Regions from separate parts of the Arthrobacter sp. JUb119 genome, predicted to be linked through region 2. Evidence: riboswitches for the same ligand, from Rfam matches in the RefSeq annotation. Region 2 holds a riboswitch; the other holds the start of a gene.
The links. A riboswitch is a leader RNA that binds a small molecule or an ion and turns the genes downstream of it on or off. The one in region 2 is predicted to bind S-adenosylmethionine.
Positions count from the first base shown of each region.

Region 1 (5,353 bases), on a different contig from region 2:
CCACGCCAGCTTCTCCCGGCTGCGGTAGTGCGCATCGTACAAGGTATCAACCATGGTCATCGGGCCAGGCAGGGTCCACTTGATCTGCCGGTCGGTCAGCGTGCGCAGGAACTTCGCGTCCTCAACGAATACCGGCTTTTCGCGCTCGACGGCACCAGCCACGGTGGGAACACTGGCGTCATAGCGGTTGCGGATGCGCACGGTCTCGCGCTTCTCGAAGTCGACGCCGCTCAGGTGCTCAATGAACGTGGTGACAAAGTGCTGGCGGGACTGCTCGCCATCAGAAATGATGTCGATGCCGCGCTGGTCCTGCTCGAGGACCGCAGCGCGCATGGCGTCCTGCTTGCCTTCGCGCAATTGCTCGCCTTCAAGCTTCCATGGGGACCAAAGCTTTTCAGGTTCGGCAAGCCATGAAGGCTTGGGCAGGCTGCCGACAATTGATGTGGGGATAAGCGGGGAAGTCATGAGTTATCTTTCGGAATCTTAGGCGACTGGAGTCGGGTAGGAGGAAGACCACTGATCTAGCAGTTGGCGATTCGGGATGATGAAATGCTCTTCGGTGAACTTGCCTTGGATCTTGCCCAACTGAGTTCGTTCTTCGCGGTCATAAAAGACGCGAGTGGGGGAGAAGTCTTCGGCGCCCAGGCTCGGGTGGTACACAGAAGGAGCGGCCGAATTGGCGTTATAGATTTCCGGGCGATAAATCTTCTGGAACGTTTCCATCGTGCTGATGAGGCTGATCAACTGCAGATTCGTGTAATCGTTGAGTAGGTCGCCGCGGAAGTAGAACGCCAGCGGGGCAACAGCGCCTGGTGGCATGAAGTAGCGGACGCTCAAACCCATTTTTCCGAAGTACGCGTCGGTCAATGAATTTTCGTCCTGCTGGTATTCCAAACCGAGTACGGGGTGGCTGTTGCCGGTGCGGAAATAGGTCTTGGAAGTCGAGACGCTAATGCAAACCACCGGCAGCTGGGCAAAACGCTCACGGTATGCCTGTGAAATCAAAAAATGTTGGAAGAGCTGTCCGTGGAGATCACCAAAATCTTCTGGAAGCACCGGAGCTCCGCTGCCATTGCACGATGCCGGGAGCACCACGCTGAAGTCGTAATCGCGGACATAAGAAGAGAAATTATTGCCGACTATTCCCTGGGTTCGAGTGCCTAGGAGTTTATCCACGATCGTGGTTTCAAGCACTTCTAAAAGTGGAAATTCCTGATCGGTATTATCGGCAGAAAAATGCACATTTGCTGAAATGATTTCCAATTCCAGCGCATAGCGGTCACCTTGGGGATTGTCCCAGTGAGCTAGTGAATTGAAGCGGCGGTTGATCATCGTCAGGGCATTGCGCAGGTTCTCTTCGCGGCGTTCTCCGCGCGCCAAATTAGCGAAGTTTGTCGTGGTTCGAGAATTCGCTGAAGGGGAGTAATTCTCGTCGAATCTTGTGGTGCTAATGCTGAAATTTAATGCGTCTGCCATGATGGCCAATCTGTATTTGGGAGGCCTGGGCAGGCCGAGGGAAAGTCGTTGCGTCAATCATGCAGGGCGATTCTTGATATCAGGTAACTCGATATAACTATGGATTCATATAGACTCGACCTATGGTTCAGGGAACGAACGGTCTGACACTGCAGCAGCTTCGCTATTTTGTGGCGGTGGCCTCCGAGGGGTCGATCTCGGCTGCCGCCGACCTGATTTACGTCGCACAGCCTAGCATGTCCGCGGCGATGAAGGAGCTTGAATCACGGGTCGGGCGCACCTTGCTGATGCGCTCAGCCAGGGGAGTCACGCTCACCGCCGAAGGCGCAGAATTCCTCGGCTATGCCCGGCAAGTCTTGGAACAAGTGGAGCTTCTTGAGCATCGCTACCTCGGCCGTCCCTCAGCCCGGCGACTGCTGGGCGTCTCCACTCAGCACTACTCCTTTTCGGTGGATGCCTTTGTCCGGATGGTCCAGGCCAGCGGCGCCGAGGAGTACCAGTTTTCGCTGCGTGAGACCCGCACCGAAGAGATCATCGAGGACGTGCGCACGCTGCGCAGCGACATCGGAATCCTCTACCGCAACGACTTCAACCGGAAGGTCATCGACAAGCTGCTGCGCGAGTCCCGGCTGGTTTTCCACCCGCTGTTCCTCGCCGACCCGCACATCTTCGTATCGCGCAGCAACCCGCTGGCCACCCGAACCCAGGTCACGCTCGAAGACCTCGAAGACCTGCCCCGGCTGACCTTCGACCAGGGCGCGAATAATTCCTTCTACTTCGCCGAAGAGGTGCTCTCCACGCGCTCCAGCCAACGCGAAATCCAGGTCTCGGACCGCGCCACCATCTTCAACCTCATGATCGGCTTGGGCGGGTACACGATCTCCACCGGCATCATCAGTGACGAGCTGGATCCCTCCATCGTTGCCATCCCGCTGGCCATCGAGGAGCGTATCGAGATCGGCTGGATTGACCACGCCGCCATCCCGCTCACCGACCAGGCCCAGCGCTACCTGCAAGAAGTGCGAACGGTGGTCGCCAGCTTCGGGGTAGAAGTGCTCGGCTGAGCCGCCAGCAGCGTAACCGCCGGTCATGGAGCACCGGCGCATCGTCACAAACTTCCAGAAAAACCCCTGCATCACGCCGATTCCGCTCAAAAGCTCGCTTCACAAAAGGGTTCAGGCCCCCGCGTCATCATGACAAGGCGACGACATATGAAGCGCAGCGGCCTTGTATGAAGCCGGGCGCCGGATACCGCTTGCACCGGTTGCGGCGGATAGCCAACCATGGAAGAACAACCCATCAAGAGCGGCTGAGAGATCTGGCTCGGAGACGCCGCAGCAACCATCGGGAAACCGAAAGGTGCTACCGCCAGGAACGATGGAGCAGTTCCGAACGCGTTTTTGCGTAGCTTCGTGCCGCCGCACGATGCCAATCGGTGCACTCCCTCGCAGAGAATCGAGGAGGAGCCATGAGCCAGGAAACCGACGCGGTGCACGCAGGGTACCGCCCGAGCGGAGACTTCCGCCCGATGCTGCCGCCGCTGCACAATTCCGCAGCCTACCAATTCGCATCGCACGCCGAAGCGATCGAGAAGTTCGCGCTGCGCCAGGCCGGCTTCACCTACTCGCGCACCGGCAACCCCACCGTGTCCATCCTCGAACAGCGCGTGGCCGCCCTGGAAGGCGGGGCCCACGCGGTGGCCACCGCCACCGGGCAGGCCGCCGTGGCCCTGTCCCTGCTGGCCCTGACCCAGGGCCCCAAGCACATTGTGGCCTCTTCCTCGCTCTACGGCGGCACCGTGGACCTGTTCACCGACACCTTCGCCGACTTCGGCATCCGCATCAGCTTTGTCGACCAGGCCGATCCGTCCGCCTGGGCCGCTGCCATTGAGTCGGACACCCGCGCGTTCTTCCTGGAGTCCGTCTCCAACCCGCTGTGCACCGTGGCCGATCTGCCCGCCATTGCGGCCGTTGCCCACGAGCACAACATCCCGGTGGTGGTCGACAACACCCTGGCCACGCCGCTGAATATTCGGCCACTGGAAATCGGTGCGGACATCGTGGTGCACTCGGCCACCAAGGGCCTGGCCGGACACGGCTCGGTGCTCGGCGGCGTGGTGGTGGACTCGGGGAAATTCGACTTCTCCGATCCGCTACGCTGGCCGCAGATCGCCGCTCCGCGGGTGCGGCTGAACAACACCTCGCTGCTTGAGCGCCACGGACCGGCCGCCTACGCGATGCTGGTGCGTTCCAAGTTCCTGCACGATCTGGGCCCGACCCTCGCCCCGGCCAGCGCCCAGGGCATTCTGGCCGGCATCGAGACCCTGCCGGTGCGCGCCACCCACGTGCAGCGCAGCGTCACCACGCTGATCGGCACTCTGGCTTCCCACCCGGGCATCGCGGCCATCCACCACCCGTCCCTGCCCAGCCACCCCAGCCACGAGCTGGCGCGGACGCTCACGCCCAAGGGCACCGGCTGCGTGCTGGCCATCGAGCTGGCCCACCCGTCGCTGGTTTCCCCGGTGATCGACGGGCTGGCGCTGATTTCCCTGGCCGCGAATGTGGGGGACACCCGCACCATGGTCTCCCACCCGGCCACCATGACGCACTGCCGGCTCTCGGAGCAGCAGCTGGCCGCCGCGGGCCTGAACACCTCCACCCTGCGCCTGTCGGTGGGATTGGAAGACCCCGCCGACCTGCTCGCAGATATCACCCAATCGCTGGATCACGCACTGGCCGCAACCCAGGCCACCGCCGGCACCAAGGAAGTGAGTTTCGCATGAGCGGCTTCAACACCCTCGCCGTGCACGCCGGCCAGTACAAGGATCCGCACACCGGTGCGGTGATCCCGCCGATCTACCAGACCAGCACCTTCATCCAGGACGGCATCAACGTGCTGCGCGCCGGGCACGAATACTCGCGCGGCTCCAACCCGACCCGCAACGGGTTCGAATCCCAGCTCACCGCGCTGGAAGGCGGCGCCGCCGGCTTCTCCTTCGCCTCGGGGATCGCGGCCGAAGACGCGCTGCTGCGCGCAGTGCTGGCGCCAGGCGATCACATCGTGCTGGGTGCCGATGGCTACGGCGGCACCAACCGGCTGATCTCCAAGCTGCACGGCAAATGGGGGATCACCTCCTCGGCGGTGGACATCACCAACCTGGACGCGGTGCGCGCCGCGATGCGCCCGAACACCGCGCTGCTCTGGGTGGAAACCCCGTCCAACCCGCTGCTGGGCATCGCCGACCTGGCCGGCTGGGCGGCCATCGCCCGCGAACACGGCGCCCTGCTGGTGGTGGACAATACCTTCGCCACTCCTTACCTGCAGCGGCCGCTGGATTTCGGTGCTCACGCGGTGGTCCATTCCACCACCAAGTACATCGGCGGGCACTCCGATGTGCTCGGCGGGGCCGTCATCGTGGCCGACCACCTGCACCGCGGGCAGAGCCTGGCCGAAGCCGTGGGCTACCAGCAGTTTGCCGGGGGCGCGGTCTCCGGTCCGCAGGATTCCTACCTGGCCGCCCGCGGGCTGAAGACCCTGGGCCTGCGCATGGAACGCCACGGGGCTACCGCCAGCACCCTGGCCCGCTGGCTCGATGACCAGCCCGAGGTCACCCGCGTCTACTACCCGGGGCTGGAACGCCACCCGGGCCACGAGCTGGCCAAGTCCCAGTCCGCGGCCGGCCGCGGCTTTGGCGGGATCCTCTCATTGCAGCTCTCCGATGAAGCCGCCGCCCGCGCCTTCGCCCAATCCATGGAGTACTTCCAGCTCTCGGTCTCCCTGGGCGGGGTGGAATCCCTGGTCTGCTATCCGCGCGAAATGACCCATGCTTCGCTGATCGGCACCCCGCTGGAAATCCCGGCCAATCTGGTCCGCCTCT
Region 1 covers NZ_JANUFE010000002.1:143,470-148,822, forward strand. The annotation lists gene M2368_RS06685 (methionine synthase) at 1-465, opposite strand, end outside; gene M2368_RS06690 (DUF1852 domain-containing protein) at 484-1,476, opposite strand; gene M2368_RS06695 (LysR family transcriptional regulator) at 1,599-2,540, shown strand; SAM riboswitch class I at 2,770-2,860, shown strand; gene M2368_RS06700 (O-acetylhomoserine aminocarboxypropyltransferase/cysteine synthase family protein) at 2,945-4,258, shown strand; gene M2368_RS06705 (cystathionine gamma-synthase) at 4,255-5,353, shown strand, end outside.
Region 1: another riboswitch for S-adenosylmethionine. It lies ahead of M2368_RS06700 (O-acetylhomoserine aminocarboxypropyltransferase/cysteine synthase family protein); the one in region 2 lies ahead of M2368_RS11945 (ABC transporter ATP-binding protein).

Region 2 (5,353 bases):
CGCCGCTAGCGACCAGCGTGGGAGCAATCTTGCTCAGGACTCCAGTGAATTTGGCGTCGGGAACTGCCGGAACGTCCAGATTGGAGCGTTCCTCAATGACGGTGGCAGCAACTCCTGGTTCGAGCCCTGCTACGTCGGCCAGGATTTCTGCGGTTTCCTCGGGATTGTCAGCTGCCCAGCCACGAGCCTTTTCGTAGGCATCGACAACGAGCTGGGCGAGTTCGGGGCTCTGCTCAATGAAGTCTTCGCGAGCGTTCAGCGCACCGTAGGTGTTGAAATCCAAGTTCCGGTAAACCAGTTGCGCGCCGTCTTTTTCGGCAGCGGCCATGATCGGATCCAAACCGCTCCAGGCATCAACCGAGCCGTTGGCCAGGGCGGTACGTCCATCGGCATGCTGGAGGTTCTGCAGCTTGATGTCAGCTTCACTCAAGCCCGCGGATTCCAGCGCCTGCAGCAGGAAGAAGTATGGGTCGGTGCCCTTTGTAGCGGCCACGGTCTTGCCAGCGAGATCTTCAACGGACTCGATTTTCGAGTCCTTATCCACTACCAGGGCCGCCCATTCCGGCTGCGAATACAGTGCGATGGTCTTGATGGGTGCACCGTTCGAACGGTTCAGGAGCGCAGCGGAACCGGCTGTGGAACCAACATCGATTGCGTCGGCGCGAAGAGCTTCATTGGCCTTGTTGGAACCAGCGGACTGGATCCATTCGACATTTACGCCCTGCTCCTTGGCGGCTGCTTCCAACCATCCCTTTTCCTTGAGTACCAGGCTCAGCGGGTTGTAAGTGGCAAAGTCGATGGACAGGGTCTGACCATCCGAGGAGGCTGTAGCGTTTTCGCCAGCACAGCCGGTCAGGGCAACTGCGCCAACGATCAAGGCGGCGGCGGACAATGCAGTGCGGCGGGTGAGACGGTTCAAAAGCATGGAGAATCCTAGAATTGTGCGTGCAAGCGGTGTAGGTGAAAAGGCAAAGGGGACGAATGGTTCGGGACCCACGGCGTGGCCGGGACTAATGGTTGGTTGGGTCGACGCCGAGCAGGCGCAATAGGTGCAGGCGATCTGCAACGAACTTTTCATCGGTATGCCGGCGTGGATGCACAGCTGAGATGGACAGATCCTCGATGACGCCCGCTGCACTATGCCCAGCGCCTCGCCCCAGAACAATCACGCGGTCAGCCAAAGTCAACGCCTCGTCCACATCATGGGTCACCATGAGAACAGTGGTGGGGAACGATGCGTGAATCGAGAGCAGCAGATCCTGCATCTTCAAGCGTGTCAGCGCATCGAGGGCGCCGAAGGGTTCATCAAGAAGCAATACACCCGGGCGCCGAGCCAGCGCGCGAGCCAGCGAAACCCGTTGCGCCATGCCTCCGGAGATCTCGCGTGGGCGCAAGCTGGCTGCATGGCTCAGACCGGTCAGCTCGATCAACTCATCGATCAGCGAGTTGCCGGCGCGCTTATCGGTTTCCGGTGCCAGGCCCAGTGCAATGTTCTGGCGAACCGAGCGCCATGGCAGCAGCCGGGGCTCCTGGAAGGCAACGGCGCATAACTCGTTGATGCCGGTGACCTCGCGGGTGCCGGTGCGGATGGTGCCGGTGGTGGGGTGGTCCAAGCCCGATACTGAACGCAGCAGCGTGGATTTTCCGCAACCGCTGGCTCCAAGAATGGCCACGACTTGACCTGCTGGAATTTGCAGGTTGATATCGGTCAGAACGGTGCGGCTTTCCATCTTGGTGGTGAAGGTTCGCGACACGTTGCTGAACTGCACGTCCAGGGCGCTTGAAGCTGAGGCAACGGGAGCTGCCTCGGGCGCTGCAAAGGAAAGAGTCATGTTCATCTCCATCGTTCCTGGCGGTAGCACCGGCCTGCAGAGCAAAACTCCAAAGGTGGTTGCTGCGGCGTCGTGGAGCCAGATCTCTCGGCCGCTCGGGATGGTTACGTGTCCATTACAACGAGTCGAACGATTTGAACGCAAATCTTGCGTAATATGAAAAAATCTTCGACAACTACGTCACATTGCCCAGAAATTTCGTTATTTATTTTATTGCAGGCCGGTTTGCTCGACATTAAGCAAAACTTTGCAACTCATCTTCGGCAGGACGCGGATTAGGCTGTGAAATTTGAAGATGGGCACTGCCGGCACTGGGACGAAATGTGACTTCGCGGGTTGGAAACGCCGGTTTATTACCGTTACAAATGAATTACGACCCATCCAGAGCGGCTGAGAGATCTGGCTCCACGACGCCGCAGCAACCACCCCAATAGCGGGACGGTGCTACCGCCAGGACCGATGGAAAGAATTGAGAACCCTGATGCCTATTGGTGAATCGCACAATGCCCTCGGACTGGACTTCAACCAGCTCAGTGACCCTTCGCAGGCCACCACAATGGACCTGGACAAGTTTGAAGAACAGCTGCCGACCAGGCAATTGCTGAAAATCACCCCCGGACCAAGTGCGGATGAGCAATACGACCGGCTGGCCGAAATTTTCCGTCCCGTTTTTGCGCAGATCGCCGCGACAGCCAAGGACCGCGACTTGAACCGCGTGCTTCCTTTCGAGCAGGTAGGCCTGCTGAATCGCGAGCGTTTCGGTGCGCTGCGCCTTTCCGTTGCCGACGGGGGCTACGGCGCACGGCTGGTGGATGTCTTCCGTCTGCTCATCGAGCTGTCCGAGGCGGACTCCCACGTAGGCCAGCTGTGGCGTGCGCATATCGCATTCGTCGAGAACGTCTTGGCGCTGGAGGACGAAGAGCTGCGCAAGAAGTGGGTCGCTCGCATCGCTGCTGGGCAGATTATCGGCAACGCCTACACCGAACGCGGTGGCAACGCCCTGGGCACCTTGAACACCAAGGCCAGCACCGTGGACGGGCGCTGGGTGATCGACGGTGAAAAGTACTACTGCACCGGCACCATTTTTGCCGACTGGACCACCGTTGCCGTGGCCCACCCGGAGCTCGCCGGCCGCCAGATCGCCGTGGTCTCCACCCAGCGCAGCGGCGTCAAGATCCTCGACGACTGGGATGGGTTCGGCCAGGGCCTCACCGGAACCGGCACCACCGAATTCCACCAGGTCCCGGTGGATTGCTTCATGCCGCAGCAGACCAATGACTCCGAAGCGGCGATCTTCCAGCTGGTTCTCATGGCCGTGCAGGCGGGCATCGCCCGCGCCGCATTGAACGACCTGCGTCACGCGGTGCAGGCGCGCACCCGCATCTTCACCACCGGAACCGGGGTGCCGGTATACCAGGAACCCCAGGTCCTCCAGCTGGTGGGCGAAGTTTCCGCGGAGTCCTTCGCTGCCGACTCCGTGGTGATCGGCGCGGTACTCGAAGTCGAGGCGGCCCTGGGCGATCCGGGACTGAACGACGAGGAACGCTACGCCGTATGCGAGCTGGCCGCCAACCGCGCGCAAACCGTGGTGCAGCCACTGGCCATCGGCGTGACCAGCAAGCTCTTCGACGGACTGGGAGCCTCGTCCACCAGAAGCGGCTGCAACCTGGACCGGCACTGGCGCAATGCGCGCACCATCGCCACCCATAACCCGGCGATCTACAAGGCGCGCATCGTCGGGGACTACGAGATCAACGGGGTCCAGCCGCAGCGGCTGTCCGTCACCGGCGAAGATTCAACCCAGCGGGCTTGAGGGCCTGCGACGCAAACCAGCAACTTTCCACGATTACCGACCTATGGGGGCAAAGCCATGAGCGAGAACAAGCGCGAGATCCTATTCAACGCATTCGACATGAACTGCGTGGTGCACCAGTCGCCGGGCCTGTGGCGCCATCCGCAGGACAAGGCCTCGACCTACAACACCCTGGGCTACTGGACGCACCTGGCCAAGGTGCTGGAAAAGGGGAAGTTCGACGGACTGTTCCTCGCCGACGTGCTGGGCACCTACGACGTGTACAAGGGCACCAACGTGACCCCGCTGGGCTCCGGCGCGCAGGCACCGGTCAACGACCCGATGATGCTGGTTTCCGCCATGGCCGCTGTGACCGAGAACCTCGGCTTCGGCGTCACCGCAGGTACCGCCTATGAGCACCCGTACGCTTTCGCCCGCCGCTTGGCCACCTTGGACCACCTGACCAACGGCCGCGTGGGCTGGAACGTCGTCACCGGCTACCTGCCATCGGCGGCCCGCAATATGGGCCAGGAAGACCAGATGGAGCACGACGAGCGCTACAACCACGCCGATGAGTACCTCGAGGTGGTCTACAAGCTGCTCGAAGGCTCGTGGGAAGACGACGCGGTGCAGAATGACAAGGCCACCGGCATCTACACCGACCCGGCCAAGGTGCACCCGATCGAGCACGAAGGCAAGTACTTCAAGGTTCCGGGCATCGCCATCACCGAGCCGTCCACCCAGCGCACCCCGGTGATCTACCAGGCCGGTGCCTCCAAGCGCGGCACCGAGTTCGCCGCGTCGAACGCTGAAGCGATCTTCGTCAATTGCCCCACCCGCGACCTGCTGAAGGAAGCGGTCAGCAAGATCCGTGACGCTGCCGAGGCCGCCGGGCGTGGCCGCTACGACATCAAGGTCTTCGCCATGCAGACCATCATCACCGCCGAAACCACCGAACTGGCCCAGGCGAAGTTCCAGGACTACAGCTCCTACGTGGATATCGAGGGGTCGCTGGCACTGCTGTCGGGCTGGACCGGCATCGACATGTCCGTCTACGGCCCCGACGATGTCATCGGCGACGACGTGAAGTCCAACGCCATCCAGTCCTCGGTGGAAACCTTCAAGAAGGCCAGCGGCGATACCGGCAAGCCGTGGACCATCCGCCAGCTGGCCGAATGGATCGGCGTGGGCGGATTCGGCCCGGTCTCCGTCGGTTCCGGCGCCGAGGTAGCCGAGAAGCTCATCGACTGGGTGGAGTACACCGACGTGGACGGCTTCAACCTCGCCTATGCTGTCACTCCGGGCACCTTCGAGGACATCGTCGAGTACGTGGTTCCCGAGCTGCAGGCGCGCGGGGTCTACAAGACCGAATACACCGAGGGCTCGCTGCGCCACAAGATGTTCGGCGCCGGCGACCGCGTGAAGGACACCCACCGCGCAGCCCGGTACAAGATCTCCAACCGGATGGCCGCGCAGGCCTGATATGTGCCCGTAATTGTCAAGTAGGCATGGGTTAGCACCCGCTCGGCTGGATTGCCGAGCGGGTGCTTTTCACCTCCCTGATCGACCCGGTGGTGCGGCGTGTCTTGGTGACGCGTGGTCAGTCTGGCATACGCGGGTTGGTTACCGCATGACCCTGTTTCGGCGAGAGCAACCAGCTTGTCTAGGATCGAGCGTGGCACCTCTTGGGATGCTGCTCATAGGCCTTCCGCTGATGCGCTCTTCACGC
Region 2 covers NZ_JANUFE010000004.1:100,889-106,241, forward strand. The annotation lists gene M2368_RS11940 (aliphatic sulfonate ABC transporter substrate-binding protein) at 1-925, opposite strand, end outside; gene M2368_RS11945 (ABC transporter ATP-binding protein) at 1,011-1,832, opposite strand; SAM riboswitch class I at 1,838-1,939, opposite strand; SAM riboswitch class I at 2,207-2,298, shown strand; gene M2368_RS11950 (acyl-CoA dehydrogenase family protein) at 2,314-3,645, shown strand; gene M2368_RS11955 (LLM class flavin-dependent oxidoreductase) at 3,703-5,106, shown strand.